Regions from separate parts of the Blautia sp. AF32-4BH genome, predicted to be linked through region 2. Evidence: predicted binding sites of a transcription regulator. Region 2 holds the regulator's gene; the other holds the start of a gene.
The links. The regulator HrcA, encoded in region 2, represses chaperone genes, less so after heat shock. The targets are predictions, from matches to a motif close to TGTTAGCACTCNNNNNNNNNGAGTGCTAACA.
Positions count from the first base shown of each region.

Region 1: the regulator HrcA is predicted to act here: its motif matches at 7,943-7,973, upstream of DWZ44_RS06530 (Hsp20/alpha crystallin family protein).

Region 1 covers NZ_QTVL01000004.1:60,776-77,239, reverse strand. The annotation lists gene DWZ44_RS06580 (DegV family protein) at 1-277, opposite strand, end outside; gene DWZ44_RS06575 (Rrf2 family transcriptional regulator) at 859-1,308, opposite strand; gene DWZ44_RS06570 (DUF3786 domain-containing protein) at 1,539-2,165, shown strand; gene DWZ44_RS06560 (ATP-binding protein) at 2,903-3,673, shown strand; gene DWZ44_RS06555 (AAA family ATPase) at 3,759-4,691, shown strand; gene DWZ44_RS06550 (cobaltochelatase CobT-related protein) at 4,698-6,515, shown strand; gene DWZ44_RS06545 (hypothetical protein) at 6,532-6,726, shown strand; gene DWZ44_RS06540 (ATP-binding protein) at 6,794-7,543, shown strand; gene DWZ44_RS06535 (hypothetical protein) at 7,573-7,737, shown strand; gene DWZ44_RS06530 (Hsp20/alpha crystallin family protein) at 8,161-8,628, shown strand; gene DWZ44_RS06525 (ABC transporter substrate-binding protein) at 8,866-10,455, shown strand; gene DWZ44_RS06515 (cation diffusion facilitator family transporter) at 10,793-11,971, shown strand; tRNA gene DWZ44_RS06510 (tRNA-Gln) at 12,107-12,178, shown strand; gene DWZ44_RS06505 (acyl-[acyl-carrier-protein] thioesterase) at 12,257-12,961, shown strand; gene DWZ44_RS06500 (nicotinate phosphoribosyltransferase) at 13,028-14,497, shown strand; gene DWZ44_RS06495 (CvfB family protein) at 14,511-15,362, shown strand; gene DWZ44_RS06490 (ATP-binding protein) at 15,540-16,464, shown strand, end outside.
Region 2 covers NZ_QTVL01000005.1:71,121-87,584, reverse strand. The annotation lists gene DWZ44_RS07985 (YczE/YyaS/YitT family protein) at 1-490, shown strand, start outside; partial or broken gene DWZ44_RS19300 (DEAD/DEAH box helicase family protein) at 591-688, shown strand; gene DWZ44_RS07980 (nucleotidyltransferase domain-containing protein) at 959-1,300, shown strand; gene DWZ44_RS07975 (HEPN domain-containing protein) at 1,287-1,658, shown strand; gene uvrB (excinuclease ABC subunit UvrB) at 2,173-4,173, shown strand; gene DWZ44_RS07965 (helix-turn-helix domain-containing protein) at 4,385-4,603, opposite strand; gene DWZ44_RS07960 (hypothetical protein) at 4,776-5,141, shown strand; gene DWZ44_RS07955 (helix-turn-helix domain-containing protein) at 5,219-5,437, opposite strand; gene hrcA (heat-inducible transcriptional repressor HrcA) at 5,722-6,780, shown strand; gene grpE (nucleotide exchange factor GrpE) at 6,830-7,441, shown strand; gene dnaK (molecular chaperone DnaK) at 7,508-9,385, shown strand; gene dnaJ (molecular chaperone DnaJ) at 9,611-10,819, shown strand; gene hisA (phosphoribosylformimino-5-aminoimidazole carboxamide ribotide isomerase) at 10,987-11,763, shown strand; gene hpf (ribosome hibernation-promoting factor, HPF/YfiA family) at 12,065-12,592, shown strand; gene secA (preprotein translocase subunit SecA) at 12,827-15,397, shown strand; one part of gene prfB (peptide chain release factor 2) at 15,539-15,589, shown strand; one part of gene prfB (peptide chain release factor 2) at 15,591-16,464, shown strand, end outside.

The sequences.
Region 1 (16,464 bases), on a different contig from region 2:
AAAGATAGATGACATCCTGATCTGCCTCAAGAGCGGTGCGGAACGCATCCGCAAAATTTGCGGTGCTGATCAGTCCGGTCTTGATTTCACAGCCGGTGCGCATGGCATTGTAATATTCTTTTCCTTTTGCAAGCTCCTCTTCCGGTGACAGATCCGGGTCGAAGCAGACCAGCTCTTTTCCATTCACAAGATTGACGAAAGAAACGACATGGATATCGTATTTTTTCGCAGTAACAGCAGGCAGATTTGCCGCTGAATCAACAAAAACCTGAAACATAAATAAAATTCTCCTTTGTAGTGTAAATGTCCCCCAAAATGATGTAACTTTTGATAAGCATTGTAACACATTGTATCACCAAAGAAGAGAGATTTCAATGGAAGATAGACAACATACTACAAAGGAGTGTGTCGACAAGTTGATTCCTGAAATCATCTGTTTTCGGAAGAAATTTGACCAGGTATCAATGCATAGTAATAATGACCAAAAACGGCAGACGTATTTTTAGTAAAAACGGCTTTTGAAATAAAAATAAAATCGTTTTATCTATAAATGAGCAAGTTCGTGATTTTGCATAAAAGAAAGACACCTTGATTCTTGATGTTGTATAATGAAAGTGACGAAACAAACATTTGCAACATTTACGAAAGAAGGTGCCTCTTGCAAATACTATACATCATTCTTTATTCATATACAACCAGCTTAAGCAATTAAGGATAGAGTAAACTTACTGTCAGTTGGAGAGTTGCAGAAGATTTCCTGCTATGAACTTGACCAGATTGTTTTCTCATAGTCTACTTCTCCCACAGTGTTTTGGTAGCATTTCGTATTTGCTGAAGGTACATGAAAGTGTTCTCCTGTTAAATAATATTCTGTAAGTTATTTTCTATAGATATCCGCTGATAGTAGGTATCTATGATATCCTGTAAAGTAATCGTATTCATTTTTTCTTCGGCAGCCTTTTGAATTTCATTATAAAATCCCTGCAAAGATAACTGAATGTTAATGCCAACGCCACAATCTGGATTGGTATGAGTATCTAAATGAAGCAATGGTTTATCACCTTCAACTGCTTTATAAATATCCAGCAATGTAATCTGATCGGCTGGTTTTGAAAGAGAAGGACGGGCATGTCCGGCTACACTGGTCATAAGTTCCGCTTTTTTTAGTTTTAACATAAGCTGGCGTACAAAGCCGGGATTTGTATGGACACTTTCTGCAATTGAGGCACTGGAGAGGGATTTTTCCTGGTTGATAGCAATCAGAACCATCACATGAACAGTATCACTTAATTTCGTTGAATATTTCATGATAAGAAACTCCTTGTAGTATGATATAATGATCTTGTTTTCACGTTTTTGGGATGAAAATATTTCTGGTTTGTTTAAAACATCCTAAGTTCTCAACAGTTCTTTTTAATGTGTTGATAAACTGTACATTTTTTAATGCTTTGATGATTGTAAATAATATAATTACAACTATAATGGAGATTAAAGGAAAAGTCAACACAGATACTATAAATGTTCACAAAGGAGAACTTATGGAATACAAAAATCAAACAGAAAATCGTGCATTTCAGGAAATGTTGCAGGCAGCAGTAAAACGGCTGCAAAATCGTTCCGGAGAGGAGATTGCTGCAAAAAGCGGGGCTGTTTTTCATAGCAGCCGGAATGTGCTTGAAGTACTGAGTTTTTATGAAACAATTGAAATTCAACTCCCTGAGTTTCGTATTAACTCAAACGTGGACGAATGGCATTATCTGACATTGCTGCATTATCTGGATATGGCCGATGGCACAGAAGGCTCACAGAAGCTCATTACTTTTGGTAACCTGAAAGATGGATTGATTCGGGGAACCAAGTTTGACCGGACTGCAGAGCAGAAACTGGAAAAGCTTTTGCAGGATAAAGATCCTGAGAAAATTCAGAAAGCATGTAAAAACCTAGGTGCAGAATTCACAGAAACAAAGGCGGATCTGTGTGCTGTTTTTCCAGTTCTGCCAAGATATCCGGTAACTTTAAAGATATGGTTTGCAGATGAAGAATTTCCTGCATCTGGCAAAATATTTCTTCAGGATCATGCCGATCATTATCTGAGTGTAGAAGATGCGGTAACAGTTGGAGAAATTTTGCTGCAAAAATTATCGGAAGCCTTTTCTTCTCTCTGATCATGAATCAGAAAACTTTCCAGCCCGGCTTTGATAAATTTGTCGATTACTGTCTGAATCTGTTTCCAGTCATTACAGTGATTGCGGAGCATCAGTCTGTTGATGGAAAGGCAGCCATTCATTTGAAAATAAAAAACCGATTCTGCCTGTTCAAAGGTCAGGAGGCTGTGTGACATAAGCCAGGTCACATAGCCTTCTTTTGTATTTTCTGCTATTTTTTCCAGAAGAATAGGGGCAATTGCATCATCCAGAAACAGTGCCCTGTATTGTGATTCCATCTGTATTTTCTGACAGAACGGATAGGAACAGCTTTTTTGATTTAGACAGAATAAATGATCTACCGTTGTTAACATATCCTGAGTCATATCATTAAAAATATCTGATAATACATCATGGATATCGTAGTAATGAAGATAAAAAGTGCCACGGTTGATTTCAGCATTTTTGCAGATCTCTGTAACTGTAATTTTCGTAAAACTTTTCTGATTTAACAACTCTAAGAACGTATCTTTTATGGTTTGCCTGGTATAGCGGGTACGGCGATCTTGTTTTCTCGTTTTTTCTGACATTATATACTCCTGTATTAGTTAGTATCATATAATTTCTCAACAATTTTTCTGATGTGTTGAGTAACCATACAAATCTCACAGATTGATTATTGTAATTTATATAGTAACAACTATAATGAGGTTTAAAGAAAAAGTCAACAGATTGTTCAGAATTTTAGGAGGAAAAACATGGGACATGTAATTGCAGTATCAGGAAAAGGCGGCGTAGGAAAAACAACTCTTTGTGGATTGTTGATCCAGTATTTATGTGAAAGCGGAAAACGTCCGGTCCTGGCGGTGGATGCAGATGCAAATGCAAATTTGAACGAAGTGCTCGGTGTTGAGCCGGAGGTCACACTTGGGGAGCTGAGAGAAGAAATTGAGCGGGCAGGCATAGACCCACGATATCAGATTCCCTCCGGTATGACAAAACAGGCATATCTGGAAATGCGTCTTTCTGATGCGATTGCAGAAGAAGACGATTATGATTTGATGGTAATGGGACGAACCCAGGGACAGGGCTGCTATTGTTTTGTAAATGGTCTTGTGCAGACCCAGGTTCAGAAACTGCAAAGCCATTATCCATATATTGTGGTTGATAACGAAGCGGGTATGGAACATATCAGCAGAGGAATCCTGCCAATGATGGAAGTTGCGATTCTTGTGAGTGACTGTTCCAGAAGAGGTGTTCAGGCAGCCGGACGTATTGCAAAGCTGATGAAGGAGTTAAACTTTAAACCACAGAAAACTGGATTAATCGTGAATCGTGTTCCGGATGGAAAACTGGATGCCGGAACTCTGGAAGAAATTCGAAATCAGGGACTGGAATTGTTAGGGGTTGTGCCACATGATGACCAGGTATATCAGTATGACTGTGATGGAAAGCCGATCATACAGCTTCCGAAAGATTCTCCTGTAAGAAGTGCACTGGGAGAAATTGTAAAGAAGTTGGAATTGTGAGTTGGAGGATTGAAAGTTTGAAGATTGAGTAAACAGAAATATTATCTGATTTGGCATAACTAATTGTAAAGAAAGGAAAATCTTCATGAGAAATCATTGGGCAGAAATAGAAAAATATTTAGAAGACCAGAAGATAGCGCAGGAACTAATTGGAGAACTGAGAGATTTTCACATGCGTTATGAGGTAGAGGATCAGGTAAAGGAACGGGTAGAAAAACCGGATATCCTGTTTTATGGGAAAAAGATTCTGGAAATGTCAATAGCAGCGCTTCTTCAGGGAGATAACCTGTTACTTTCCGGTGCGAAAGCTACAGGGAAAAATGTACTATGTGAGACACTGGCATGGATATTCGGAAGACCGGAATACGACATTTCTTTTCATGTAAATACAGACAGTGCCGATCTGATTGGAACGGATACCTTTATAAATAATGAGGTTCGCCTTCGGAAAGGCCCCATCTACCAATGCGCGGAATTTGGAGGATTTGGAATCCTGGACGAAATCAATATGGCAAAAAATGATGCGGTTTCTGTACTGCATGCCACACTGGATCATCGGCGCAGAATCGATATTCCAGGATATAACAGGATTTTACTTCATCCGGCAACACGATTTATCGGCACGATGAATTATGGCTACGCAGGTACCAGAGAGCTAAATGAAGCATTGGTTTCAAGGTTTATGGTAATTGATATGCCTGAAATGGATGAGGATAGTGTCCTTTTTGTATTAAGACAACATTTTCCAGATGGGGAAAAAAGTGCACTGAAAGCTTTTGCAGGACTGTTTCTGGATTTGCAGATCAAAGCTTATCATGGAGAAATCTCAACAAAATCTCTTGACCTGAGAGGATTGGTTTCTGCTGTAAAAGCAACAAAAAGCGGACTTTCTCCAATTGATGCAATCCAGATGGGAATCATAAATAAAAGTTTTGATGTATTTGAAAAAGAGATCGTAGAAGATGTGGTTTCTACCAGAATCCCATCTTCCTGGACCGGAAAAGACATATGGGGGTAAACTTGTATGGAGGATGTCAGATGGCCGGCGAAACAACTGGAAGAACATCGTCTGGAGATCAGCAATCGTATCAGAAATCTTTTTTGGACAGTCAGTGGTGATTATGATATGGAATTTGAACCGGACACAGAAAAATATGTTTATTCAAAACAAACGGTTCTATATGAGGCAGTGAAGCAGGGTGCCTTTGCACGATATTTTGATCAGAAGAAACTTGGCATGTATTTGATGAAAAAATTACATTTTTCTGCTGGAGAAGATATACTTTTGCCTCTTGCTGGATTATGCATGGATGCTGCTGTGGAGCGTTTTATCATTCGAGAACGTTTGGGAACAAAGGAAATCAGAGAACAGGCGTTCAGAGAATTGGAAAAGGCCGAGAAAGAGCAGGTATCAGACAAAGCTGGAACAGACCTGATTCACAGGATTAGGCTTCTGTATATAAGGCATGTTCTGGAGAACACAGACGATGAGGGAATGGATCCACAGGCAGAGATTGCATTGTACAAGATTCTTTCTCTGAAGGATGCGGAAAATACGGAAGATGTCATAAACGTGATAGATGAGATTTATAATCATGTTCTGGATCCCTCTTTTGAAAAAAGGAATGGAAATCTGGAGAAGATTCTGAATTTACCGGATATGGCATTAGCCAATGACGCGTGGCAGGAATGCATGACGGATGAACAGATGGAAGACATCATTCAAAAATATCTTTCTAATCTCAAAAAAAAGATGATGAGTCTGGATATCAGAAACAAAAAGAAAAAAAGATTTTATTTCTCTCCGGAAAATGAAGAAGTTCCGGAAAGCTCGGAGAATATAAATCCACAGGCAGTGCGACGGATACGGGAATATGTGGAACTGAATTACGGAAAATCGTATCTAAGTGAATCGGAGCAGGCCAGAGTCAACCGGAAATTTTGTACAGGAATCCATAAAAACTGTAACCTGTATCTTACAGATGGAATATTACAGAGCCCTGTGATTAAAAATAATCAATACCGTTTTTCTCAGCTTCAGTTTGAAAAAAATAAAGCCTATTATGGAAATAATCACTGGATCATTAAAAGAAATATTTCTGTGTTGGCAGAGTCACTGAAACGGGCCTTTATAATCCGAAAGGATGATTTTGTCAGCAGATCTGATGCAGGACAGCTTGTTCCTGAGAGATTATGGAAAATTGGAAGAACAGACGATGACAAGTTATTTAATAGAAAAAAGAGAGCAGAAGATTCTGAGTTTGTAATAGACGTCCTGATTGATTCCAGTGGTTCCCAGGCTGACAGACAGGATCAGGTAGCGGCGCAGGGATATATTATCAGTGAAGCATTAAGCCAGGCAGGAATTCCTCATCGGGTGACAGGATACTGTGCTTTCTGGGGATATACAGTACTTCAGAGATTTCGGGATTATGAAGATCCAAGGGAAACAAATGAAAGAATCTTTCAATTTCGTGCATATGCCAATAACAGAGATGGGCTTGCACTGAAAACAGTCGGTTCCTCTCTCATGGAGCGACCGGAAAAAAATAAGATTTTAATCGTATTAAGTGATGGAAAACCCTGTGATATGAGCATACAACGACCAGGAACCCGCCAGCCCAAGATCTATGACGGAGAAAAAGCTGTGAAAGATACTGCATATGAGGTACGTCGGGCCAGAAATCAGGGAATTTTCGTAATTGGTATTTTTGCAGGGAATGAAGAAGAGCTCTCCGTGGAAAAGAGAATCTATGGAAAAGACTTTGCCTATATTCGTAATATCAGCAATTTTTCCCGTATGGTAGGAACTTTTTTGCGAAGACAAATTGATATGGAATGAAAATGGAGGAATCACTATGGGTAAAATTGAATTTGCCAATTGCCAGGATGTAAGAAATCAGAAAAAGATACAGGAATTAGATTGTCCACGCTGTCATGAACCGGGAGGCATTGAAGCCTTTGTGAAAGACGGGATACTTGCAGAGGATGGAGTATGTGATAACTGCGGATATATTCTTCCAGAAGGAACAGAACTGGAGGAAGTGGAGTAAGACAGTTTGAAGTATGGTCATATGTAATGCCTATTATTTAGAAAAAAGAAAAGGAGTAAAGATAGAGATGAAAATAGCAGTTTGCGGAAAAGGTGGATGTGGAAAAAGTACAGTAACCAGTCTTTTGGCTAAGGCTTTAGCCAGACGAGGAAAAGAAATTTTGGTAATTGATTCCGATGAATCTAATTATGGTCTACACCGACAGCTGGGTATGAAGCTTCCCAGAGATTTTACAGACTATTTCGGTGGTAAGCAAAATGTTTTAAATGATATGATGTTATCAAAATTTACTCATCAGTTTTTTGAGGAAACCTGGACTATAGATGATATACCGGAAGATTATTATAGTCTGAAAGACGGTGTAAAACTGATGACCAGTGGAAAAATTCATCAGGCAAATGAAGGGTGTTCTTGTGCTATGGGAACTGTTATGACTCAATTTATCCAAAATCTCAGGCTTACAGAAGACCAATTTGCGCTAATGGATATGGAGGCTGGTATTGAACACTTTGGACGTGGAATTGATAACGGTGTAGATTTGATATTGATAATCATAGATCCATCCTATGAATCCCTACAGCTTTCCAAAAAAATCGGGGAATTATCGCAAAGTATTCGAAAACCATTTTATTACGTTCTCAATAAAGTAACAAAAGAAAATCAGGAAATGATGTATGAAGCTGTATGGAATTCAAGTCGAGTCGCTGTATCTCTTAGTGCGGATCCTGGTATTATGGGAGAGGGACTGATGGGGAAAGAACTATCAGAAAAACCAGATGCTATTGAAAACTTAACAGAATTTCTACTTTCTATTTAACAGAATAAGGAGATTTAGGTGGGTATAGGATGATACAGATTGCAATTGTGGAAGATGAAGAAATTTACGTAAAACAATTAACAGAGTATATCCGGAAATATCAAACGGAAAGGGGAAGATCAATAAAGGTTACGGTATTTGGTGATGGAGAAGATATAGATGATCAGATTAAAAAATCAAGTACAAACAAATAAGTATATTCCATCTTGGGCGTAATTTAAGTTTCGCTAAGTTTCACTCATATAGGTGTCTGTGCACAGCTCGGGAATAAATTCCCTCGCTGTCGGGCTGTCGCCCTATACATTTCCATGAAAAAGCCCTCTTTATCAAGCAAGCTTGAACGAGGGCTTTTCGCGTAAATGTGCATGACTCGTAGCGTTCACAAAATTTTCACAAAATAATTAGCACTCGTCTCTTGACAGTGCTAATAATAAGTGTTATATTACAGCTAGAACAAAGGAAGAGGGATACAAAGAGAGGAAAAGAAGAAAACCTCCGGTATCCGGAAGCCTTTCCGTTCCAAAGAAACAGGTAAACAAAAAGATCCGGTGAAAAGAAAAACCGGAGAAAAAGCATGGATCAGGTTCCATGAGAAGAATAAGAAGGAGCGATGACTTATGTTAATGCCTAGTATTTTTGGAGAAAATTTATTTGATGACTTTTTCAACGATTTTCCGTTCTATGATTATGACAAAGAGATGAAGAATACAGAAAAGAAACTGTATGGCCGCAAAGCCAGCCATGTGATGAAAACAGATATTCGCGAGCTGGCTAATGGCTACGAGGTAGTGGTTGACCTTCCGGGCTTCACAAAAGATGAAGTTCAGGCCACACTGGAAAATGGTTATCTGACCATCAGTGCAGAGAAAGGTCTTGACAAAGACGAGAAAGAAAAAGAGAACGGCCGCTACATCCGTAAAGAGCGTTACGCAGGTGCATGCAGCAGAAGCTTCTATGTAGGTGAAGATATTACCGAAGAGGATATCAAGGCTGAATTTAAACACGGTCTGCTGAAACTCTTCGTACCGAAGAAGGAAGCAAAACCGGCTGTGGAGCAGAAAAAGACAATCTCCATTGAAGGATAAAAGAAAAAAAGCAAAAGCGTTTGCCGCCCGGGAATGTTAAAATTCCCGGGCGGCAAAATTTTTATCTTTTCTGGTACATCCCGAGGGAAAGAATCCGGAATACGCGGGCGGATATACGTGATTTTCGGATTCGGAAAATAAATTGTATACAATAATGTACTTGCTATTTGGGAACAGGTCGGATACAATAGGCGTGACAATTACAAAATGAGAGAACTCGTATCAAAAGGAGAAATCATGAAGAAAAGAAGAAGCGTACTTGCGCTGCTTTTAGTTGCAGCTCTTACTGTTGTACTTGGCGGATGCCAGGATGGCAAGGATGGGAAAGCAGATTCTTCCGATACCACAAGTTCTCAGGTATCAACGGAATCAACCCCGACAGGGGAACCTGTTATGGGAGGTTCCATCACGGTAGGAATTCCTCAGGACATTGAGGATAGTCTTGACCCACACAAATCTGTTGCGGCAGGAACGAAAGAAATCCTATTCAATATTTATGAGGGCCTTGTAAAGCCCGATGAAGAAGGAAATCTGAACGATGCGGTGGCAGAGAGCCATTCGATCTCGGAGGATGGAAAGGTTTATACCTTCAAGCTCCGGAATGGTGTCAAATTCCACGATGGAACGACCGTCACTGCAGAGGATGTAAAATATTCAATCGAACGCTGTGCGGGTATCAACGGAGACGGAACGCCTCTGGTAGAGGCATTTTCCAATGTGGACAAGGTTGAAATTCCGGACGAGAGCACGATCGACATCTATTTAAAAGAGGCAGACACCGAGTTTCTTGCCTATCTGACGGTAGCGATTGTACCTGAGCATGTGGAAGATCTGGAAGCAGATCCGGTCGGAACAGGCCCGTTCCACTATGTATCACGGTCCCCGCAGGAAAACATTGTCCTTGAAAAATTCAGCGATTACTGGGATACGGAAAATCAGGCGTATCTGGACAAGGTAACATTTCGAATTGTCAAGGACAGCAATGCAGTCGTAACAAACCTGAAATCCGGTACACTGGACATGTATGCACGTCTCAGTTCCACACAGACAGCGCAGCTTGCCGAAGATTCCGATTTTACGATTTATGACGGCGGTATGAACCTGGTACAGGCGCTGTATCTGAACAATGCCGTGGAACCGCTCAACAATGTGAAGGTGCGCCAGGCGCTGTGCTATGCGGCAAACCGCCAGGAAGTGCTGGATATGATTGCGGACGGAAAAGGAACGATCATCGGAAGCAGCATGTTCCCGGCATTTGGAAAATATTATGTGCCGGAACTGTCAGAGCGATATAATCAGGATATTGAGAAGGCAAAAGAACTGTTAAAAGAAGCCGGATACCCAGATGGATTTGAGCTTACGATTACAGTGCCGAACAATTATCAGCAGCATATCGATACAGCCCAGGTTCTGGTAGAGCAGCTTAAAGCGATCGGTGTTACTGCCAAAATTCAGCAGGTCGAGTGGGACAGCTGGCTGTCGGATGTATATGCAGACCGGAAGTTCCAGTCCACGGTTGTCGGCGTTGATGCGGCATATCTGACCGGACGCGCGTTGCTGGAACGGTTTACCTCAACATCATCCAAGAACTTTATCAACTACAGCAACGAAGAGTATGATAAACTGTATCAGCAGGTTAAGACCAGCACGGATGAAGAGGAGCAGGTTGAGATTTACAAAAAAATGGAAACACTGCTCTGTGACGATGCGGCAAACCTGTATATCGAGGATATGGCATGTGAGGTTGCACTTCGGAGCGATTTTGCGGGCTATCGGTTCTATCCGCTGTATGTGCAGGATATGGCGAAAATTTATAAAGTAAAATAGTAGCTATTCCGTTACGGCTCGCTGGGTACCGGTGGGCGGTAACGCTATTTCAGGCAGGAAAAAGAAAAACTCTCATTCGATTGTCAAATCTGCCTGAAAAGAGATAAAATCTGAAAAAACAGAGAAAAAGCGGCGCAGAATTGCTGAAAAGAAGCAGTCTGCGTTGCTTTTTCTCTCTGTCGATAGAATCTCCGAAAATATGTTAGGCTTGACTTTTTTTTCAACACTGCCTACTATAGAAAAAGACAGAAAAAACATAAGGGCTTCGCGGCGATGCGTGAGGCCCTTTTTATCTAAGCTAATGTTTCTGAATGTATTGTGGAAAGAAGGGGAACCCATGACAGATTTTCTGGTAAGATGTTTTGTAAAAGAGTATGAGAACACTGACAATGCGGATGTGCGGACGAGATATGGTATTTTATCCAGTATGGTAGGAATCTGCTGCAATGTATTGCTGTTTGCCGCCAAGCTGCTGATCGGTGTTGGGATGCATTCTCTGGCGATCATGGCGGATGCGTTCAATAACCTTTCCGATGCGGCATCTTCGGTCATCAGCTTTGTTGGTGTCAAGATGGCAAACAAACCGGCCGACAAAGAGCATCCGTTCGGGCATGGACGGATCGAGTATATTGCAGCGCTGATCGTTTCGTTTCTGGTTATTGAAGTCGGCTTTACGTTTTTAAAGAGCTCCCTGGAGAAAATTCGCAATCCGGAAGAGATCACATTTCAGATGGTTCCGTTTTTGATTCTGGTGCTCTCGGTTGGTGTAAAGCTGTGGATGGCGCTTTTCAACCGAAAACTGGGAAACCGCATTCAGTCGAAGGTGATGCTGGCAACGTCGGCGGATTCCATGGGCGACGTGATCACGACGAGCGCAACGATCGCTTCTATATTGATCTGCCATTTCCTTTCGGTTAATATCGACGCAATCGCAGGACTTGTTGTGGCGGTACTCGTTATGTGGTCCGGTATTTCCATTGCAAAAGATACATTGGAACCGCTGATCGGGCAGGGCGCGGATCCGGATCTGTATGCACGGATCATGAAAGAGGTTGCTTCCTATGAAGGAATTGTAGGAACCCATGATCTGATTGTCCACAACTACGGGCCTGGCAGAAGTATGGCATCGATCCATGCGGAGGTGCCGCGAGATGTCGATATCGAGGTATCGCATGATATTATCGACCGCATTGAACATGAGGTCGGCAAAAAATTGGGGATTCTGCTGGTCATCCACATGGATCCGGTGGAGATCCACGATGCGACGGTTCTTGCGACAAAGGAGAAGGTAAGAAACGTAATTTCCATTCTCGATCCGGAGCTTTCCTTCCACGATTTCCGTATGATCAACGGGGCGGAGAAAAAGAAGCTGATTTTTGATCTTGAAATCCCGTATTCTTATAAGAAGAAAGACTGTGATCGCGTGATCGGGCAGATCGGGGCGCTGATGAAGGAAATGGATGAGAAGTATGAATGCGTCGTCAACATCGACAAAAAATACGTGGCGGGAGAGTGACAACGGCCGGGTTGAGCCGTCAAATCCCTTCCAAAATGTTCCAAAAGTCAGTTTTTTGAAAAAAATAAAAAAATTTCAAAAAAGGTGTTGACTTTTCTCTTGCGATAGTGTATTATACATTTTGTCGCAAGGCAATGGGCTATCGCCAAACGGTAAGGCAACGGACTCTGACTCCGTCAGTTCCTGGTTCGAATCCAGGTAGCCCAGCTCATTAAAAGGTCTCAGGTCTCGTACCTGAGGCCTTTTTCGATGCTCAAAAACAAATACAGCAGGAGGAACGAAACGATGAAGTATTCCTTTACGAGCAGAATCCGCTACAGCGAAATCGGTGAGGACGGAAATCTCACCCTGCCGGGGCTGATCAATTACTTTCAGGACTGCAGTACCTTCCAGTCGGAAGCGATCGGCGAGGGCGTTGCGGAGCTCAAAAAACGAGGCTGCGCCTGGGTGCTGTCCGCGTGGCAGATTCATGTGCGCCGCTATCCATCCCTTGGTGAAGCGGTAAAAATCACTACATGGGCGAGCGGCTTCAAAGGATTTCTTGGCATGCGTAACTTCACGATGGAAACAGAAGACGGCGAAATGCTCGCCTGTGCCAACTCCATCTGGTCTTACGTCAATATGGAAACGGGTCATCCCGTCCGTGCACCGAAAGAGACGACAGACGCCTATGGCATTGACGATCCGATCGACGAGGATTTCGGCGAGCGCAAAGTGAAAATGCCGGAAGCAGATTTCATCGGCGAACCGTTCCCGGTGCGGCCGCACAACCTCGATACGAACCACCACGTCAACAACGCACAGTTCATTTCCCTTGCCGGTGAATGCCTTCCGAAGAACTTCACCGTGCGCCGGATGCGCGCCGAATACAAACAGCAGGCGCACCTCGGCGATGTCCTGCATCCGTTGCGCGCTGAGACGGAAAACGGCTGTTTTATCTCGCTGAACGATGAAAAAGGACAGCCATACGTAGTTGTGGAATTTCAATGATTGTGGTACAATCGGAAAGAATAAGATACGAACGTAATAAACACAATGAGGAAAGGGGAATTTGCCATGAGAGCGCAGAACCTTACACTGTTAACCGATTTATATGAACTTACCATGATGCAGGGCTACTACGAGAACCCGTCCGATCAGATCGTGGTATTTGATGCATTTTACAGAAAGAATCCATGTGGCGGCGCATACGCCGTATGTGCAGGACTTGAGCAGGTAATCGAGTATGTCCGCGATCTTCACTTTTCACCGGATGACATCGACTATCTCCGTTCCCTCCATATTTTCAACGATGATTTCCTGGAGTATTTAAGAGGCTTCCATTTCACCGGAGATATCTATGCGATCCCGGAAGGAACCGTCGTATTCCCAAGAGAGCCGCTCTTAAAAGTTGTCGCTCCGATCATGGAGGCACAGCTTGTAGAGACCGCGATTCTGAACATGATCAACCATCAGAGCCTGATCGCGACGAAAGCATCCCGCGTTGTTTACGCGGCAAAGGGCGACGGCATCATGGAGTTTGGACTCCGCCGTGCGCAGGGACCGGATGCCGGCATTTACGGCGCGCGTGCTGCCATGATCGGCGGCTGCATCGGAACCTCCAATGTCCTGACAGGACAGATGTTTGATGTTCCGGTCAAGGGAACCCACGCACACAGCTGGATCATGAGTTTCCCTGATGAATACACCGCATTTAAAACGTATGCGAAACTGTATCCGGAAGCATGCATTCTTCTTGTAGATACGTACGATGTTCTCGAATCCGGCGTTCCGAACGCCATCCGCGTTTTCAAAGAGATGAGAGAAGCGGGCCTGCCGATGAAAGGCTACGGCATCCGTATCGACAGTGGTGACCTGGCTTACCTGTCGAAAAAAGCATATCAGATGCTCGAGGCAGAAGGTTTCGGCGATGCCATCATTTCCGCATCCAGCGATCTCGACGAGTACCTGATCGACAGCCTCAAAACCCAGGGCGCGAAGATTAATTCCTGGGGTGTCGGCACAAATCTGATTACCTCCGGTGACTGGCCGGCATTCGGCGGCGTTTACAAGCTGGCAGCAGCAAAAGATAAAGATGATGCAGAATTCATACCGAAGATCAAGCTGTCCGAGAACTCCGAGAAAGTAACAAACCCGGGCAATAAGACGATTTATCGTATTTATGATAAAGAAACCGGAAAGATCCGTGCCGACCTGATCTGCCTTGCAGACGAGACCTTCGACGAGAGCAAAGATATGATCATCTTCGACCCGATCGAGACCTGGAAAAAGACGAAGATCAAAGGCGGAACCTACACCTTACGCGAGCTCCTCGTTCCGATTTTCCAGAAGGGCGCATGCGTCTACACTTCTCCATCCGTCATGGAGATCCGCGACATCTGCACCAGAGAGAAAGATACCCTCTGGGAGGAGTCCAAACGTCTGGTCAATCCGCATGAGGTTTACGTGGATCTGTCCGACAAGCTGTACCACATCAAGAGCGACCTGCTCGAGGAGATGAGCATGAAGGCTCTCGGCGAGCAGTAAGAAAGGAAGTCAAATGTTAAATATAGGAAGAAAGCAAAAGCTGGTAGTAGTAAAGAAAGTAGAATTCGGTATTTATCTTGGGGAGACCCGGGAAGCAGGCGAGAAGGAACGTGTTCTTCTGCCGATCAAACAGGTGCCGGAAGGAACAAAAGAGGGAGATGAGCTGGAAGTATTTCTGTACCGCGATTCCAGCGACCGTCTGATTGCGACAACCAGAGAGCCGAAGCTGGTGCTTGGAGAGCTGGCTGTCTTAAACGTAGCTGCTACCGGAAAGATCGGAGCATTTCTGGACTGGGGTCTGGAAAAAGATCTGTTTCTTCCGTTTAAACAGCAGACCCGCCGCCTCCATCCAGGTGATGAGGTTCTGGTTTCCCTCTACATCGACAAGAGCGACCGTCTCTGCGCAACGATGAAGGTTTACCATTTCCTGAAAACCAATTCTCCGTACGTCATAGGCGATATCGTAAAGGGAAGAATCTACGAGATCAGCGGAAACTTCGGCGTTTTCGTTGCTGTTGATGACCGCTACTCCGGCCTGATTCCAAAGAGAGAAGCACAGGCAGACTATCATGTCGGCCAGGAACTTGAGTGCCGCGTTACAGAAGTCAAAGAGGACGGAAAACTCTCCCTGTCCGCACGCGGAAAAGCGTACGAGCAGATCGCAATCGATGCAGAGAGCGTTCTTTCTGTGATCGAGGAATTTGCAGGTGTCCTTCCATTTGATGACAAAGCATCACCGGAAGTGATTCAGAGAGAATTCGGCCTCAGCAAAGCAGCATTTAAGCGCGCGGTCGGCCATCTGATGAAAGAAAAACAGGTTGTCATCCGCGACGGTAAAATCTGGACGGCAGAAAAAGCAAAATAAGAAAAAATCGGGCACTGGACAGGAAACGCATCCTCTCCGGTGTCCGTTTTTTTGTGTCAGACAGCAGATAAAATTTTGAAGTTTTTTCTGCGCCCGGTTTGCGGTTGCGCGAAGAGAGGATTGCGCTTATAATATGATCTATATGACAAAAAATGACACAGGATCTGATGGAGAGCGATGAAGAAAAAGAAAAGTAAGAAAAAAACATCTTTTATTTCCAAAACCGCAATGACGGTTTTGACGATCATTCTGATTATTCTGTTTTTCTGCATTATGTCGATGGTCGAGAAAATACAGGGAACGGCCCGCGTTGTCAACTATGCCGGTCTGGTGCGCGGAAAAACGCAGCGGATTATCAAGCTGGAGGATGCGGGAGAACCGCAGGATACGATGATTGCAGACATCAACGCTTATATCGACGGTCTGCGGAACGGAAGCAGCGAGCTGGATCTGGTGCGCCTGGATGACCGGGATTTTCAGGATAAGATGACTGAGCTGGCATCGTATTTTGAAGAGCTGAAGGCAGAGATTCTGCTGGTGCGTGAAAAAGGATATGAGAATACCGCGATTATCGAAAAGAGTGAGACCTTTTTCAAAATCTGTGACGAGGCGACGGGCCTTGCGGAAGCGTATTCGCAGAGAATGGCGTCTTCGCTGAAGAAGCTGGAGCAGGTGGTAGTAGGAGATATCATCGGTCTGGTGTTTGTCATCGGCATGGAGCTGATCAAGGCCGTCCGCTATGCGGCGGTGAACCGTATTCTGCAGAAGAAAGTCTATCTCGATGAGGCGACGGGCCTGCCAAATAAAAATAAATGCGAAGAGATTCTGGAGGGAAGCGACGGAGGAGAAGAAAATTCCGGCGTGTATGCGGTCTGCGTGTTTGACCTCAACAATCTGCGCACGATCAACAACAGTCTGGGTCACGACAAGGGAGACGAATATATCCGTTCCTTTGCCGTTCAGCTTCGAAAAGCAGTCCCGGAGGAGTATTTCGTCGGAAGAAACGGCGGAGATGAGTTTCTTGCCATTCTGCGCGGACTGAACCGCGAAGAAGTGGAAGCGTGCATGAATCACATCCGCACGCAGACGGCAGAATATTCCC
Region 2 (16,464 bases):
ACAAATCTATAACATTTCTTTAGGAACAGCTTCTATTATCTGTTACTTAATATTTGTTATTATTCAATGTATTTTATCCAAAAAGATCACAGTTACTTTTATTTTAGAAATTCCGTTATCGTTTGCTTTTGGTTGGTTGACTGATTTATATGATTTTATAATTCCTACATTATCGTTAAGTTTATACTTAAGGGTTATTTGCTTTATTATGACGATGTTCATTACTGCAATGGGCGTATTTTTAAGCGTGAAAACAAATCTTATTTTAACACCAACTGATGGTATTGTAAAAACTATTTCAGAAGTCTTCTCTTTTCCTTTTTCAATAGTGAAAAATACTTTTGATATTACACTTGTGTTTGTCACTATTATTTTATGTTTAATTAATCATACCCATTTTTATGGTCTTGGTATAGGAACCATACTGACAGCCTTATTTATAGGAAGAATTATTAATATTTATGAAAAAAAGATACAGTTATCTTTTTAAAGGTGGCAATTGGGTATTACGATGCTAAACTGTTGCTGGAAGCATCGAAGGAGACACGGATCCATATGCAGATGGTCTTTGCCTTGTTAATGGGGCTTAGCCAACCTTGATCATAGCGCACAATAAACACTTGCAGCACAGCTGTATGGTGAGTTTAAGGAATTCTTCCCGGAAAACGCAGTGGAATACTTTGTCTCCTAGTATCTTGATATTAATTTGCATACCATATATTGATTTGGAAAGGTAAAATAATACTATATAAAGCATAATAAACGATGCGTTAAAAGTAAATGGACATGATGGATTGGCTATAACGGTGAACAAAATTCGTCGAAGAAAGTAGTAAAATTGATACATGGAAAATACTGATTGAGAAACGAAGGTAAACTGGTTATAATAAAATCAAGAAGAAAGATTTGTGAATCGAGAAATTTATAGTATTATCAGCAGAAAATGAGGTGATGATGTATGCCAAAGATTATGCAGGATTTAATTAAACAGTATGTGGAAGAGGTCAAGAAGATTTATGGTTCCCATGTACGTCAGATAATCCTTTATGGTTCTTATGCAAGGGGTGACTTCCGTCCGGATTCTGATGTGGACATTATGATTCTGGCAGATATGTCAGATCTGGAATTAAAGGCATATGCACAACAGCTCTCGTACATGACCTATGACTTTAATATGGATCATGACACGGATATTAAGCCTATTGCAAAAAGTGAAGCACATTTTAACAAGTGGATTGTGAACTATCCATTTTATTCCAATATTCATAAAGAAGGGGTAGTTTTGTATGGAGCAGCATAATCAGGAAATCGGTACTAGACGGGATCTGGTGTTATATCGTCTGGAAACAGCCCGAAATGATCTGAAATCAGCAAGAGCATTATTTTCTATTGAAGATTATAAAGGAGCCAATAACAGGGCATACTATTCTATTTTTCATGCAATTAATGCAGTACATGCTGTAAGCGGTAAAGCATATAAAAGGCATAAGGATGCTGTGGCTAACTTCAATAAGGATTATGTGAAAACATCAGTGTTTCCAAGAGAAATGGGAAGGAAAATCGGACAGGCAGAAGAGATTCGCCATGCTAGCGATTATGATATATTGCAAGTAAAGAAGAATCAGAACGGCAGATTTCAGTTGCAGATGAATTTATAATTCTGGCAGAAAAATATTGTATGGAACAGCTTGAAAAACAAAAGGAAAATTGAAATGAACGAGGATGCCCCTCAGGGTTTGAAGCCCTGAGGGATATTTTTATGTAAAAGTATATTATTCTAATAAGCACAACGGATGCTCCCCATACCACAATGGAAATATTATAGCTGAGGAGATTCCGCCGGAATTGCTTTCTTATATGGAAGAAGTATTACCGGAAAAGAAGGAGCTGGATACGGAAAGTGTTCTGGATACAATGATAAATGTAAATGAATTTTTGAAGAACTAATGTTCGTATCATATATACAATTTTAAATTTCCATGATATAATATCTCTTACATTTGAGTGTTAATTCGTCCACGTTAGTTTTACTACTTTTTATCAGTCTATAAAATATCGGGTGGTGAACAGAATTCGTCGAGAGGCATATTCGGCTAAAATCAGAGAATGTGCTTCGACGAATTTCTGACTGATAGACGAACTTTTTTGATATAAAAACCAGGAGGTGCTTTTTTGCAGAATTCACAACAAATATTCAAATTACACTCCGAATACCAGCCTACAGGCGACCAGCCCCAGGCAATCGAAAAACTGGTCAAAGGCTTTCAAGAAGGCAATCAATGCGAGACTTTGCTGGGCGTTACAGGTTCCGGCAAGACCTTTACCATGGCAAATGTTATTGCACAGTTAAATAAGCCAACCTTGATCATAGCGCACAATAAAACACTTGCAGCACAGCTGTACGGTGAGTTTAAGGAATTCTTCCCTGAGAATGCAGTAGAATATTTTGTCTCCTACTACGACTACTACCAGCCGGAGGCTTACGTGCCGTCTTCGGATACGTATATTGCGAAGGACTCTGCGCGGAACGATGAGATTGATAAGCTGCGGCTTTCCGCGACTTCTGCACTGAGTGAGCGGAACGATGTCATTGTGGTTTCCAGTGTTTCGTGTATCTATGGAATCGGAAGCCCGAAGGACTACATGGAGATGATTATTTCGCTCCGCCCGGGAATGGAAAAGGACCGGGACGATGTGATCCGGCAGTTGATTGATATTCAGTATGACCGGAATGATATGGATTTCCACCGCGGTACGTTCCGCGTGCGCGGTGATGTATTGGAGATTTTTCCGGCGGAGGAGACGGACAAGGCGGTGCGCGTCGAGTTCTTCGGGGATGAGATTGACCGTCTGGTGCAGATCGATACGCTGACGGGTGAAATCTTATGTGAACTGAACCACATCGCAATCTTTCCTGCCTCCCACTACGTTGTGCCGATGGACACGATCCTGAAAGCAACAGGCGAGATTGAAAAGGATATGGAAGAGCAGGTGAAGTTCTTCAAGCACGAGGGAAAACTGATCGAGGCCCAGCGCATCGAGGAGCGGACCAATTTTGATATTGAGATGCTCAAAGAAACCGGCATCTGTTCCGGCATCGAAAACTATTCGCGTTACCTCTCCGGATTAAAGCCAGGCGAGCCGCCCTACACACTGATGGACTATTTCGGAGATGATTTCCTCATCATCGTGGATGAGTCGCATAAGACTGTTCCGCAGATCCGCAGCATGTATGCCGGCGACCAGTCGCGGAAATCGACGCTGGTGGACTATGGATTCCGTCTGCCGTCCGCAAAAGACAACCGCCCGTTGAACTTCGGCGAGTTCGAGGACCGGATCGATCAGATCCTCTTCGTATCTGCCACGCCGGGCGACTACGAGGCAGACCACGAGCTGCTGCGCGCCGAACAGATCATCCGCCCGACCGGCCTTCTCGACCCGGATGTCGAGGTGCGCCCGGTGGAGGGACAGATCGACGATCTGATTTCGGAAGTAAAGAAAGAAACTGAAAAACACAACAAAGTTCTCGTGACGACGCTGACGAAGCGTATGGCAGAGGATCTGACCGACTATATGAAAGAGGCCGGCATCCGCGTGCGCTACCTGCACTCCGATATCGACACCCTGGAACGGACCGAGATCATCCGTGATATGCGTCTCGATGTCTTCGATGTGCTCGTCGGCATCAACCTTCTGCGTGAGGGTCTCGACATCCCGGAAATCACACTCGTGGCGATCCTGGATGCCGATAAAGAAGGTTTCCTGCGTTCCGAAACCTCCCTGATCCAGACCATCGGCCGTGCCGCACGAAACAGCGAGGGCCATGTTATCATGTACGCCGATGTGATGACCGATTCCATGCGCCTCGCAATCGACGAGACGAAGCGCCGCCGTGCCCTGCAGGAAGCCTACAACAAAGAACACGGCATCACTCCGACCACCATCAAAAAAGCCGTCCGCGATCTCATCAGCATTTCGAAAGAAGTGGCAAAGACAGAAGAAAAGATGGAAAAAGACCCGGAGTCCATGAGCCGCGAAGAACTGGAAAAACTGATCGGCCAGGTACAGAAACAGATGAAAGCCGCTGCCGCCGAACTCAACTTCGAAATGGCCGCCGAGCTGCGTGACAAAATGATCACACTGAAGAAGAGCCTGGATGACATGGAAGAATAAAAAATCAGAAATAAAAAAGAAGAAAAGAGCATGAAAAAAAGCGTGCCGGAAAAGCGACAGAAAACTTTCCGGCACGCTTTTTTGCGTCCGATTTTGATTCCTTCTTGTTCAGAATTGACGCAAAATAAGAATACCATTATAATATAAAATACGACCAAACGGTCGTATCAAAACGAAAAACACAAAAATAAAAAAGACAACAATAAAAAAATTAATCGCCGAATTTTCTCTTTTTACTGGAGACACTCAGCAGATAGTCGACCGAGCAGTCATAGAACCGTGCAAGCCGGATCACATAGTCGATCGGGATGTCGCGGATTCCTTTTTCGTAGCGGGAATAGACGTCGCGGTTGCATTCGAGCAGGGCAGAAATCTCTTTGATGGTGAGATCCTGATCGATCCGCATATCTTCAATTCTCTGGTATTTCATACGTTGTACCATCCTTTCAGATTCAAACCCATACTACCAAACGGTTGGATGAACAAAGTTAAATCAGATCATATGGTCGCAAATTGGAGAATGGGGCGGGAGAGAGAAACGGCGGGGGAAGACAGCCTGTGCAGAAAACAGAAAAATATGTACGGCAGAAATGGGGGAACGAATGGGAAAAGCAGAAAGAATAGAAATAGAAGATTTTGTCCAGAATATAGTGGAACGGATGGAGACGCCGGAAGCGTTTGAAAAAATGATCAGCCGGGAGGAAGAATGCGAAGCGCAGGGGCGGGAGAGCCGTCTGAGGGATGTGCTGAAGAAAGAATGGCCGGTGGACGAAAAGGGAGAGCGCATCTATCAGATCACTAATATATATGAAGAAAAAGCAGAAGAACTCCTCATTGTAGAACTGTATACCGGCATCCACCTGGAAAACGGAGTCCCGTGCGGGCATTTTACGCTGTATCTCTGCGGGGAGCCGGACGGATGGAAACTCAGCGAAACGCGGATGATGGAATATCTGCAGAATCTGTAAACGAAAAAGCAAAACAGGGAGGACAGGGAGAAGAAAAACTGTCCTCCTGCTTTTGCTGCGGCGGAGACACCGGAAAGTCAGGATCCATACGGCCGCTTCTCATCGCTGATGCCGACCAGATAATCCAGACTGACCTGATACAGCTCCGCCAGACGGATGGCAATGGAGATCGGCAGCTGCCGGACGCCTTTTTCATATCGGGTATACACATCGCGGTTGCAGCCGAGATAGTCGGCAACCTGGCGGATCGTCAGATCGCGGTCCGTGCGCAGATCCTCCAGTCTCTGATATTTCATGATTCATCACCTCTGAGAAAATGCTACTAAATGGTCGTATCGAAATGGCAGAATCCTACCATACGGCTATAGCGCCTTTGAAACAGTAGAATGCAATAAAAAAGAAAAGTCAGATTCCTTTTCAGAAAGAAAACGGTTTATACTTTTTTCACAATTTCTTCATAGAAAAACCGGGAAAAGGTGTTGACAAACAAAAGGCAGAGTGCTATCTTAAGAGCATAGATGTTAGCACTCCACTGAAACGAGTGCTAACAGGACTATACAACAGGAAGGAGCTTATCTTAGTGGATACAGAATTGGATGAAAGAAAAAGAAAAATATTAAAAGCGATCATCCAGACGTATCTGGAAACGGGCGAGCCGGTCGGCTCAAGAACGATTTCCAAATACACGGATTTGAATTTAAGCTCCGCCACAATCCGGAATGAAATGTCCGATCTGGAAGAGATGGGTTACATCTTACAGCCCCACACTTCCGCAGGACGCATTCCTTCCGATAAAGGCTACCGCCTCTATGTAGATGAGCTGATGCGGGAAAAAGAACAGGAAGTTGCAGACATCAAAAACATGGTCATTGAAAAAACAGACCGAATGGAAAAAGTTCTGCAGCAGGTTGTCAAAGTCCTCGCTTCATCTACCAACTATGCAACGTTGATTACAGGACCGGAATATCACAGAAATAAAGTGAAATTCATCCAGCTCTCAAAAGTCAATGAAGAGCAGCTCCTGGCCGTCATCGTCGTAGAAGGCAACCTGGTGAAAAACCAGATGATCGACCTAGACGAGACCATCAACGATGAACAGATATTAAAGCTGAACCTGCTTCTGAACACACAGCTCAATGGCCTGACCATTGAAGAAATCAATCTTGGCATGATCAAGAAGATGAAAGAGCAGGCAGGCATCCACTCCGGCATCATCAGCAAAGTGGTCGATACCGTAGCGGAAGCCATCGCAGTCAGCGAAGAAGATGTGCCGGTGTACACCAGCGGCGCAACCAACATTTTCAAGTACCCTGAGCTTTCCGACAGCAGCAAAGCCAGCCAGCTGATCTCCACATTCGAGGAACGGCAGAAACTGGTCGATATGATCAAAGGAGCTGCCGAGGAGCAGGACGGAGAGGAAAATACCGGTATTCAGGTATACATCGGAAATGAATCTTCGATGGAACCCTTACGGGACTGCAGCGTGGTCACCACCACATACGATATGGGAAACGGTATGCGCGGAACAATCGGTATCGTGGGACCAAAGCGGATGGATTACGAAAATGTGGTAGATAACCTGAAAACATTAAAAGTTCAACTGGACGCCGTCTTCAAAAAGCCGGACACAGGTGAGTAGAAAGGTGGAATGATCAGTGAGCGAAGAAAATAGAAAGAAAGAGGAAACCATGGAAGAACCTACACGCGAGATGGAAAAAGAAACCGGAGCAGAGACCGATCTGCCGGAAACCGAACCGGCTGCGGAGCAGGAAGAAGCAAAGAAAGCAGCAGAGGCAAAAGAAGCGGAAGCTGCAGAAGAAACTGCTGAGGATGGCAAAGAACGAAAGTTCTTCAAAAAGAAAAAAGATAAAAAAGATGAGAAAATCGAAGAGCTGACTGACCGCCTGACCCGTCAGATGGCAGAGTTCGATAACTTCCGCAAACGCACCGAAAAAGAAAAAGCAAATATGTATGCCATTGGAGCAAAAGACATCATCGAGAAGATTCTTCCGGTTGTTGACAGCTTCGAGCGCGGACTTGCAACGGTGGAAAACCCGGAGGAAGATCCGTTCGCAGACGGCATGAATAAAGTATACAAACAGTTTACCACAGCACTCGATGAACTCGGTGTAACCGTGATCGAGGCCGTTGGAAAGGAATTCGATCCGAACCTGCACAACGCAGTGATGCATGTGGAGGATGAGGAAGCCGGCGAGAACATCGTCGTAGAAGAGTTCCTGAAGGGCTACATGTACAAAGGTTCCGTAGTCCGTCACAGTATGGTCAAGGTGGCTAACTAAGCCTTGAAGATAAATAAATAGAAATTAAACCATTTTTTAGCATAATTCATTGAGGAGGAAACAACAATGGGCAAAATTATTGGTATTGACTTAGGAACAACAAACAGCTGTGTAGCCGTTATGGAAGGTGGAAAACCAACCGTTATCGCAAACGCAGAGGGTGAAAGAACAACTCCATCTATCGTAGCATTCACAAAAACAGGTGACCGTCTGGTCGGCGAGCCGGCAAAACGTCAGGCTGTAACAAACGCAGACAGAACCATCCGTTCTATCAAACGTGAGATGGGTACTGACTATAAAGTAGACATCGAAGGAAAGAAATACTCTCCGCAGGAGATCTCCGCTATGATTCTTCAGAAACTGAAAGGTGATGCAGAGAACTACCTTGGTGAGAAAGTAACAGAAGCAGTTATCACAGTTCCGGCTTACTTCAATGACGCACAGCGTCAGGCAACCAAAGATGCCGGTAAAATCGCAGGTCTTGATGTAAAACGTATCATCAACGAGCCTACCGCAGCAGCTCTGGCATACGGACTGGACAACGAAAATGAGCAGAAGATCATGGTATACGACCTTGGCGGCGGTACTTTCGATGTTTCCATCATCGAGATCGGTGACGGCGTTATCGAAGTTCTTTCCACAGCAGGAAACAACCGTCTGGGCGGCGATGACTTCGACCAGAAAGTAACAGATTATATCCTTGCTGAGTTCAAGAAACAGGAAGGCGTAGATCTTTCCAATGATAAAATGGCTCTGCAGAGAATCAGAGAAGCAGCAGAGAAAGCAAAGAAAGAGCTTTCCAGCGCAACTACAACCAACATCAACCTGCCGTTCATCACTGCAACCGCAGATGGCCCGAAACATCTCGATATGAACCTGACAAAGGCTAAATTCGATGAGCTGACCCACGACCTGGTAGAGAAAACCGCAGAGCCGGTACAGAGAGCACTTTCTGATGCAGGCCTTCAGGCATCCGAGCTTTCCAAAGTCCTTCTGGTAGGCGGATCTACCCGTATCCCGGCTGTACAGGATAAAGTAAGACAGCTGACCGGACACGAGCCGAGCAAGAGCCTGAACCCGGATGAGTGCGTAGCACTTGGTGCTTCCGTACAGGGTGGTAAACTTGCAGGAGACGCCGGCGCAGGCGATATCCTTCTTCTGGATGTAACTCCGCTGTCTCTGTCCATCGAGACCATGGGAGGTATTGCAACTCGTCTGATCGAGCGTAACACCACAATCCCGACCAAGAAGAGCCAGATCTTCTCAACAGCAGCAGATAACCAGACAGCAGTAGATATCAACGTAGTACAGGGTGAGCGTCAGTTCGCGAAAGACAACAAATCCCTCGGCCAGTTCCGTCTGGATGGAATTCCGCCAGCAAGAAGAGGCGTTCCGCAGATCGAGGTTACCTTTGATATCGATGCCAACGGTATCGTAAATGTATCTGCAAAAGACCTTGGAACAGGAAAAGAGCAGCACATCACCATCACCGCAGGCTCTAACATGTCCGACAGCGAGATCGACAAAGCAGTCAAAGAAGCTGCTGAGTTCGAGGCTCAGGATAAGAAACGAAAAGAAGCAATCGACGCAAGAAACGATGCAGACTCCATGGTATTCCAGACCGAGAAAGCAATCGAGGAAGTCGGCGACAAGCTTGATGCAAACGACAAAACAGCAGTAGAAGCTGACCTGAACGCACTGAAAGATCTCATTGCAAAATGCAATCCGGAAGAAATGACCGATGCACAGGTAGCTGATCTGAAAGCAGCTCAGGAAAAACTGATGACAAGCGCTCAGAAACTGTTTGCAAAACTGTATGAGCAGCAGGGCGGAGCAGCAGGCGCTGGTGCCGGAACAGCAGGTGCAGGCCCGGATATGGGAAATGCAGGAGCAGCAGGCGGCCATGACGACGATGTCGTAGACGCTGACTACAAAGAGGTTTAATTTTCGGCATGTCACACTCCGTGAAAATACCGACTGTGAGTTGAAACAATAAGTAAATAAACGCAAAAAGCCCTGTGAGGCGAATGTTTGCAGGGGACGGAAAATACATTCCGCCCCCTGTATTTATGCTGGTATTGCTTTCGGAAAAGTGCTATACTGGAGCGTGCGGAAAAACATTTCTGCAAAGATGAAATTTGTGGAACAGAAATGAAAAGGTGAACATAAATGGCAGAAAAAAGAGATTATTACGAGGTCCTCGGCGTAGACCGCGGAGCGGACGATGCAACATTAAAAAAAGCATACCGTAAACTGGCCAAGAAATACCATCCGGATATGAACCCGGGCGACAAAGAGGCCGAGGCAAAATTTAAAGAGGCGACAGAAGCCTATGGCGTGCTGAGTGATCCGGACAAACGGCGTCAGTACGATCAGTTTGGCCACGCTGCATTTGAAAACGGCGGTGGCGGCGCAGGAGCCGGCGGATTCGGCGGCTTCGACTTTGGCGGCGGAGATATGGGTGATATCTTCGGCGATATTTTCGGCGACCTGTTCGGTGGCGGCGGAAGCAGAAGAAGAGCAAACAATGGACCTATGAAGGGAGCAAACCTCCGCGCTGTTGTCCACATTACGTTTGAGGAAGCTGTTTTCGGATGCCAGAAAGAGCTCGAGATCAACCTGAAGGATACCTGTACAACGTGCCACGGAACCGGCGCAAAACCAGGAACTTCACCGGAGACATGCTCCAAATGTAACGGAACTGGTCAGATTACGTACACACAGCAGACCATGTTCGGTTCTGTGAGAAACGTGACGACCTGTCCGGATTGTAACGGAACCGGAAAGATCATTCGCGATAAATGTACCGCATGCCACGGCACGGGCTATACATCCAGCAGAAAACGCATTCAGGTCAACATTCCGGCTGGAATCGACGATGGACAGAGCATCCGGATCCGTGAAAAAGGTGAGCCGGGTGTAAACGGCGGACCGAGAGGAGATCTGCTTGTCGAGGTTCAGGTAACCCGTCATCCGATCTTCCAGAGACAGGATATGAACATTTTCTCCACTGCACCGATTACGTTTGCCCAGGCAGCACTCGGCGGTGATGTGAAGATCAGCACCGTTGACGGGGACGTTCTCTACACTGTAAAACCGGGAACCCAGACCGATACGAAGATCCGTCTGAAGGGAAAAGGTGTTCCGTCCCTTCGCAACAGCAATGTGCGCGGTGATCACTACGTAACACTCGTAGTCCAGACTCCGACGAAACTGAATGAGAAAGCAAAAGAGGCCCTCCGCGCCTTCGACGAAGCCTGCGGAAACCGCCCGGCAGCAGAAGAAAAAGCAGCCGACGGCGAAACTGCAGAGCAGCCGAAGAAGAAAAAAGGCTTTATGGATAAAGTGAAAGAGGCCTTTGAGGACATCGATAAATAAAGAACGGTGGCAAGCCGGAAAAGAAAGAAGAATCTGTGGAAAAAGCAGGTTCTTCTTTCTTTTCTATGAAAGAACCATGAAAATTTGGTGAATTTATACACAGAATGGTCGGATTTTGATATAATGTGGAAAACTTAAGGGGAGAGAAAAGAAAGGAAACGGGGAAAATGAGATTTCGACCATGTATTGATATTCATAACGGAAAAGTAAAACAGATTGTCGGGGGATCGCTGAAAGATCAGGGAAATCAGGCGAGCGAGAATTTTGTCTCGGAGCAGGATGCGTCGTACTATGCGCAGCTGTACGAAGAGCAGGGCATTACGGGCGGCCATGTGATTCTGCTGAACAAGGAAGGTACCGAGTTTTACGAGGAGACGAAGCGCCAGGCATTGCTGGCACTCTCGACGTACCCGGGCGGCCTGCAGGTGGGAGGCGGCATTGATGCGGAGAATGCGTGCGAGTTTCTGACAGCGGGGGCAAGCCATGTGATTGTGACTTCGTATGTGTTCCGCGACGGCCATGTGTTCTATGAAAATCTGGACAAGCTGGTGACGACGGTAGGAAAGCAGCGGCTGACACTGGATTTAAGCTGCCGGAAGCGGGACGGAAAATACTATATCGTGACGGACCGCTGGCAGAAGTTCACGGACGAAGAAGTGACAGAGGAACTGCTGCATCACCTGTCAGAATACTGTGATGAGTTCCTGATCCATGCCGTGGATGTCGAGGGAAAGGCTTCCGGCATTGAGACGGAGCTGGTGGAACTGCTTGCGAAGATGAAAGATTTTCCGGTGACGTACGCCGGCGGCGTGGGAAGTTTTGAAGACCTGGAGCTGCTCAAAAAACTGGGAAACAACCACGTCGATGTGACAATTGGCAGTGCACTGGATCTGTTCGGCGGCAAAATGAAGTTTGAAGACGTGCTGGCAGTATGCCGCCGGTAAGCGGAAACGGACGTTCACCCGCGCCATTCGCAAAACCGCGCTTTCAGCGCTCTCCGCTGCTGCGCAGCTCCTTTTTGCTCATAACCAGGCGCTCCCTTTGTATCTTATTCTTGACAGATTTTCATGCGAGCATGAAATCTGTCAAAAATAAGATACAAGTGAACTGTAACAGAAAAAACTCTAAAATATTCATGAATTTTCTAAATACTATTGCAAATAGAGACAACTATTGCTATAATTAGAGTTACTTACAGGGGAAGTGAAGAACCTGTAAAATTTGAGAGCAAAGGGGTTGGGCATAATGAAAATTACCATCAGCGGAAAAAATATTGACGTGACAGAGGGATTAAAAGCCGCGGTCAACGAAAAACTTGGCAAACTGGAGAAATATTTTACGCCTGACACAAATGTCATTGTAACCTTAAGCGTAGAGAAAGAAAGACAGAAAATTGAGGTTACCATTCCGGTAAAAGGAAATATCATCCGTTCCGAGCAGGTAAGCAACGATATGTACGTATCCATCGATCTGGTAGAGGAAGTCATCGAACGCCAGCTTCGCAAATACAAAAACAAAATTGCCGACAAACAGCAGGAAGCAGGAAACTTCCAGAAAGAATATCTGGAGCATGACTATCTGGAGGACGAAGACATCCAGATCATCCGTACGAAAAAATTCGGCATGAAACCAATGTATCCGGAAGATGCCTGCGTACAGATGGAACTTCTTGGACACACCTTCTTCGTATTCCGCAATGCAGAGACCGACGAAGTAAACGTCGTTTACAAGAGAAAGAACAACACCTACGGTCTGATCGAGCCGGAGTGCTGAAAAGTAAATAAAGAATGAACAGTCACCCTGTTTCCAGCTTAGAAAAGCTGTGAAACAGGGTGACTTTTTCGCGGAAAGGGCCGGAAAGTCCGGGAAAAGCCGTAAAAACAGCGGAAAACCGGGGAACGGCACCAAATGTTTACGAAAAATTCATTGTTATCTTGTGCCAGAAGTGGTAGAATAGTACCATATGTTAATATGGCAATTAATAGAGAAAGCAGGAGCAAACATTCTATGAAATTCACAGAAAAACTTTTTGGTACGCACAGTGAGCGCGAGCTGAAACGAATCTATCCAATTGTAGACAAAATCGAAGCTCTCCGCCCGACCATGCAGGCGCTGACCGATGAAGAGCTGCGTGCCAAGACAAAGGAATATAAAGACCGCTACAACGGAGGCGAATCCCTGGATTCCATTCTCCCGGAAGCATTCGCAACCGTCCGCGAGGCAGCAAAACGTTCCCTCGGTATGGAACACCACCGCGTACAGCTGATCGGTGGTATTATCCTCCATCAGGGCCGTATCGCTGAGATGAAAACCGGTGAAGGAAAAACCCTCGTTTCCACCCTTCCGGCTTACCTGAATGCACTGACCGGACGCGGTGTCCACATTGTTACCGTCAACGATTACCTGGCAAACCGAGATGCTGAGTGGATGGGCAAAGTCCACAGATTCCTCGGTTTGACCGTCGGTGTCGTTCTGAACGATATGAAGAACGATGAGCGCCGCCAGCAGTATGCATGCGACATCACCTACATCACCAACAACGAACTTGGTTTCGATTACCTGCGTGACAACATGGTGATCTACAAGGAGCAGCTCGTACAGAGAGAGCTTGCTTACTGTATCATCGACGAGGTCGACTCCGTCCTGATCGACGAGGCAAGAACACCTCTGATTATTTCCGGACAGAGCAGCAAATCCACCAAGCTGTACGAGACCGCAGATATTCTGGCACACCAGATGCAGCGCGGCGAGGCAAGCGGCGAGATGACCAAGATGACCGCGATCATGGGCGAGGAGATCGAGGAGACCGGAGACTTCATCGTCAACGAGAAGGACAAATTCGTTACCCTGACCGATGACGGTGTGAAGAAAGTCGAGAACTTCTTCCATATCGAGAATCTCTCCGATCCGGAGAACCTGGAGATCCAGCACAACGTGATCCTGGCGTTGCGTGCCAATTATCTGATGCACCGCGACAAGGACTACGTAGTCAAAGACGACGAGGTTCTGATCGTCGATGAGTTCACCGGCCGTATCATGCCGGGCCGCCGTTATTCCGATGGTCTGCATCAGGCAATCGAGGCAAAAGAGCACGTTAAAGTAAGAAGAGAGAGCAAGACTCTGGCAACCATCACGTTCCAGAACTTCTTTAACAAATACGAGAAAAAAGCCGGCATGACCGGTACTGCCCTCACCGAGGAGCAGGAGTTCCGTGACATCTACGGCATGGACGTTATCGAGATCCCGACCAACCGCCCGGTCATCCGTGTGGATATGGACGATGCCGTATACATGACGAAAAAAGAGAAATTCCACGCAGTCGTAGAGGAAGTCAAAGAGGCACATGCCGTGAACCAGCCGGTTCTGGTTGGTACCATCACCATTGAGACTTCCGAGCTGATCAGCAAAATGCTGCGCCGCGAGGGAATTCCGCATCAGGTCTTAAATGCGAAGTTCCATGAGCTCGAGGCAGAAATCGTAGCCCATGCCGGTGAGGCAGGAGCCGTTACCATCGCGACCAACATGGCCGGCCGTGGTACCGATATCAAGCTGGATGATGTGGCAAAAGCTGCCGGCGGCTTAAAGATCATCGGCACCGAGCGTCATGAGTCCCGCCGTATCGACAATCAGCTCCGCGGTCGTTCCGGCCGTCAGGGAGACCCGGGTGAGTCCCGTTTCTACATTTCCCTGGAAGACGATCTGATGAGACTCTTCGGTTCCGAAAAACTGATGGGCATTTTCAAATCCCTCGGCGTACCGGAAAATGAGCAGATCGAGCACAAGATGCTTTCTTCCGCCATCGAAAAAGCGCAGAAGAAGATCGAGGGCAACAACTACGGAATCCGTAAAAACCTGCTCGACTATGACCAGGTCAATAACGAGCAGCGTGAGATCATCTACAAAGAGAGACGCCGCGTACTGGACGGCGAGAGCATGAGAGATACCATCTTCAAGATGATTGCCGATACCATCGACAATACCGTAGATCTCTGCATCGGCGAGAACACAGAGCAGTCCGAATGGGATCTGACAGAATTAAATGAGATGCTGCTTTCCATCATGCCGGTGAAGGCAGTGACAAAAGAGCGCGTAGAGAAGATTTCCAAAAACGAGCTGAAACAGCAGTTAAAAGAGGAAGCTGTTAAACTCTACGAGGAGAAAGAAGCAGAATTCCCGGAGGAGGAGCAGATTCGTGAGCTTGAGCGTGTCGTTCTTTTGAAGGTTATCGACCAGAAGTGGATGGATCATATCGATGATATGGATCAGCTCCGCGAGGGTATCGGTCTGCAGGCATACGGCCAGAGAGACCCGAAGGTTGAGTACAAGATGGCAGCTTACGACATGTTTAACGAAATGCTCGAGTCCATCCAGCAGGATACCGTCCGTCTCCTGTTCCATGTACGTGTTGAGCAGAAAGTAGAACGTGAGCAGGTAGCCAAAGTGACCGGAACCAACAAAGACGAGTCCGGCCCGAGAAAACCGGTACAGCGCGCAGAGCGTAAGATCTATCCAAACGATCCATGCCCGTGCGGAAGCGGCAAGAAGTACAAACAGTGCTGCGGAAGAAAACCGGTTTGATAAAAGCAGAACAGCAGTGAGACGGATGAGCACGATCCGTTTGACAAAGCACGCAGCTTCCCTACCAGAAGCTGCGTGTCATACAAAATATAAAACAGAAAGCAGGTGAAGCTTGTGGTAGTTGAATTAGACCAGTTCAAAATGGAACTTGGCACATACGATAAACCATTAGTGGAAGTGAGGGATTCACTTTGACCTCGCTAACAAAGAGCAGAGGATCGAAGAATTAGAGCGTAAAATGGAGGAACCCAATTTCTGGGACAACCCCGAAGAAGCGCAGGAGCAGATGAAACAGCTGAGCAGCATGAAAGAGGACAGAGATACGTATCAGAAACTGGTATCCGCCAAAGAAGATATGGAAACTCTGATTGAGATGGGACAGGAGGAGGATGACGATTCCGTTGTTCCGGAAATCGCGGAAATGATGGAAGAGTTCAAGGCATCCTTCGATGCCATCCGCATCAAAACCCTGCTGTCCGGCGAATTTGACAAGGACAATGCGATCATCAAACTGAACGCAGGTGCAGGCGGAACCGAGGCGTGCGACTGGTGCGGCATGCTGTACCGTATGTACACCAGATGGGCAGAACGCAAAGGCTTTACGATCGAGGAACTCGACTTTCTGGACGGTGATGAGGCCGGTGTGAAGTCCGTGACATTCCAGGTCAACGGCGAAAACGCTTACGGTTATCTGAAATCCGAAAAAGGAGTTCACCGTCTCGTCCGTATTTCTCCGTTCAACGCGGCAGGAAAACGCCAGACATCGTTCGTATCGTGCGATGTTATGCCGGATATCGACAAAGAGATCGATGTTGAGGTTCGTGATGAGGATATTCGTATCGATACGTACCGTTCCAGCGGTGCCGGCGGACAGCACATCAACAAGACGTCATCGGCGATCCGAATCACGCATATGCCGACCGGCATCGTGGTTACGTGCCAGAATGAGCGTTCCCAGTTCCAGAACAAGGACAAGGCAATGCAGATGCTGAAAGCAAAATTGTATATGCTGAAACTCCAGGAGCAGGCAGATAAGCTGAGCGACATCCGCGGCGAAGTAACCGAGA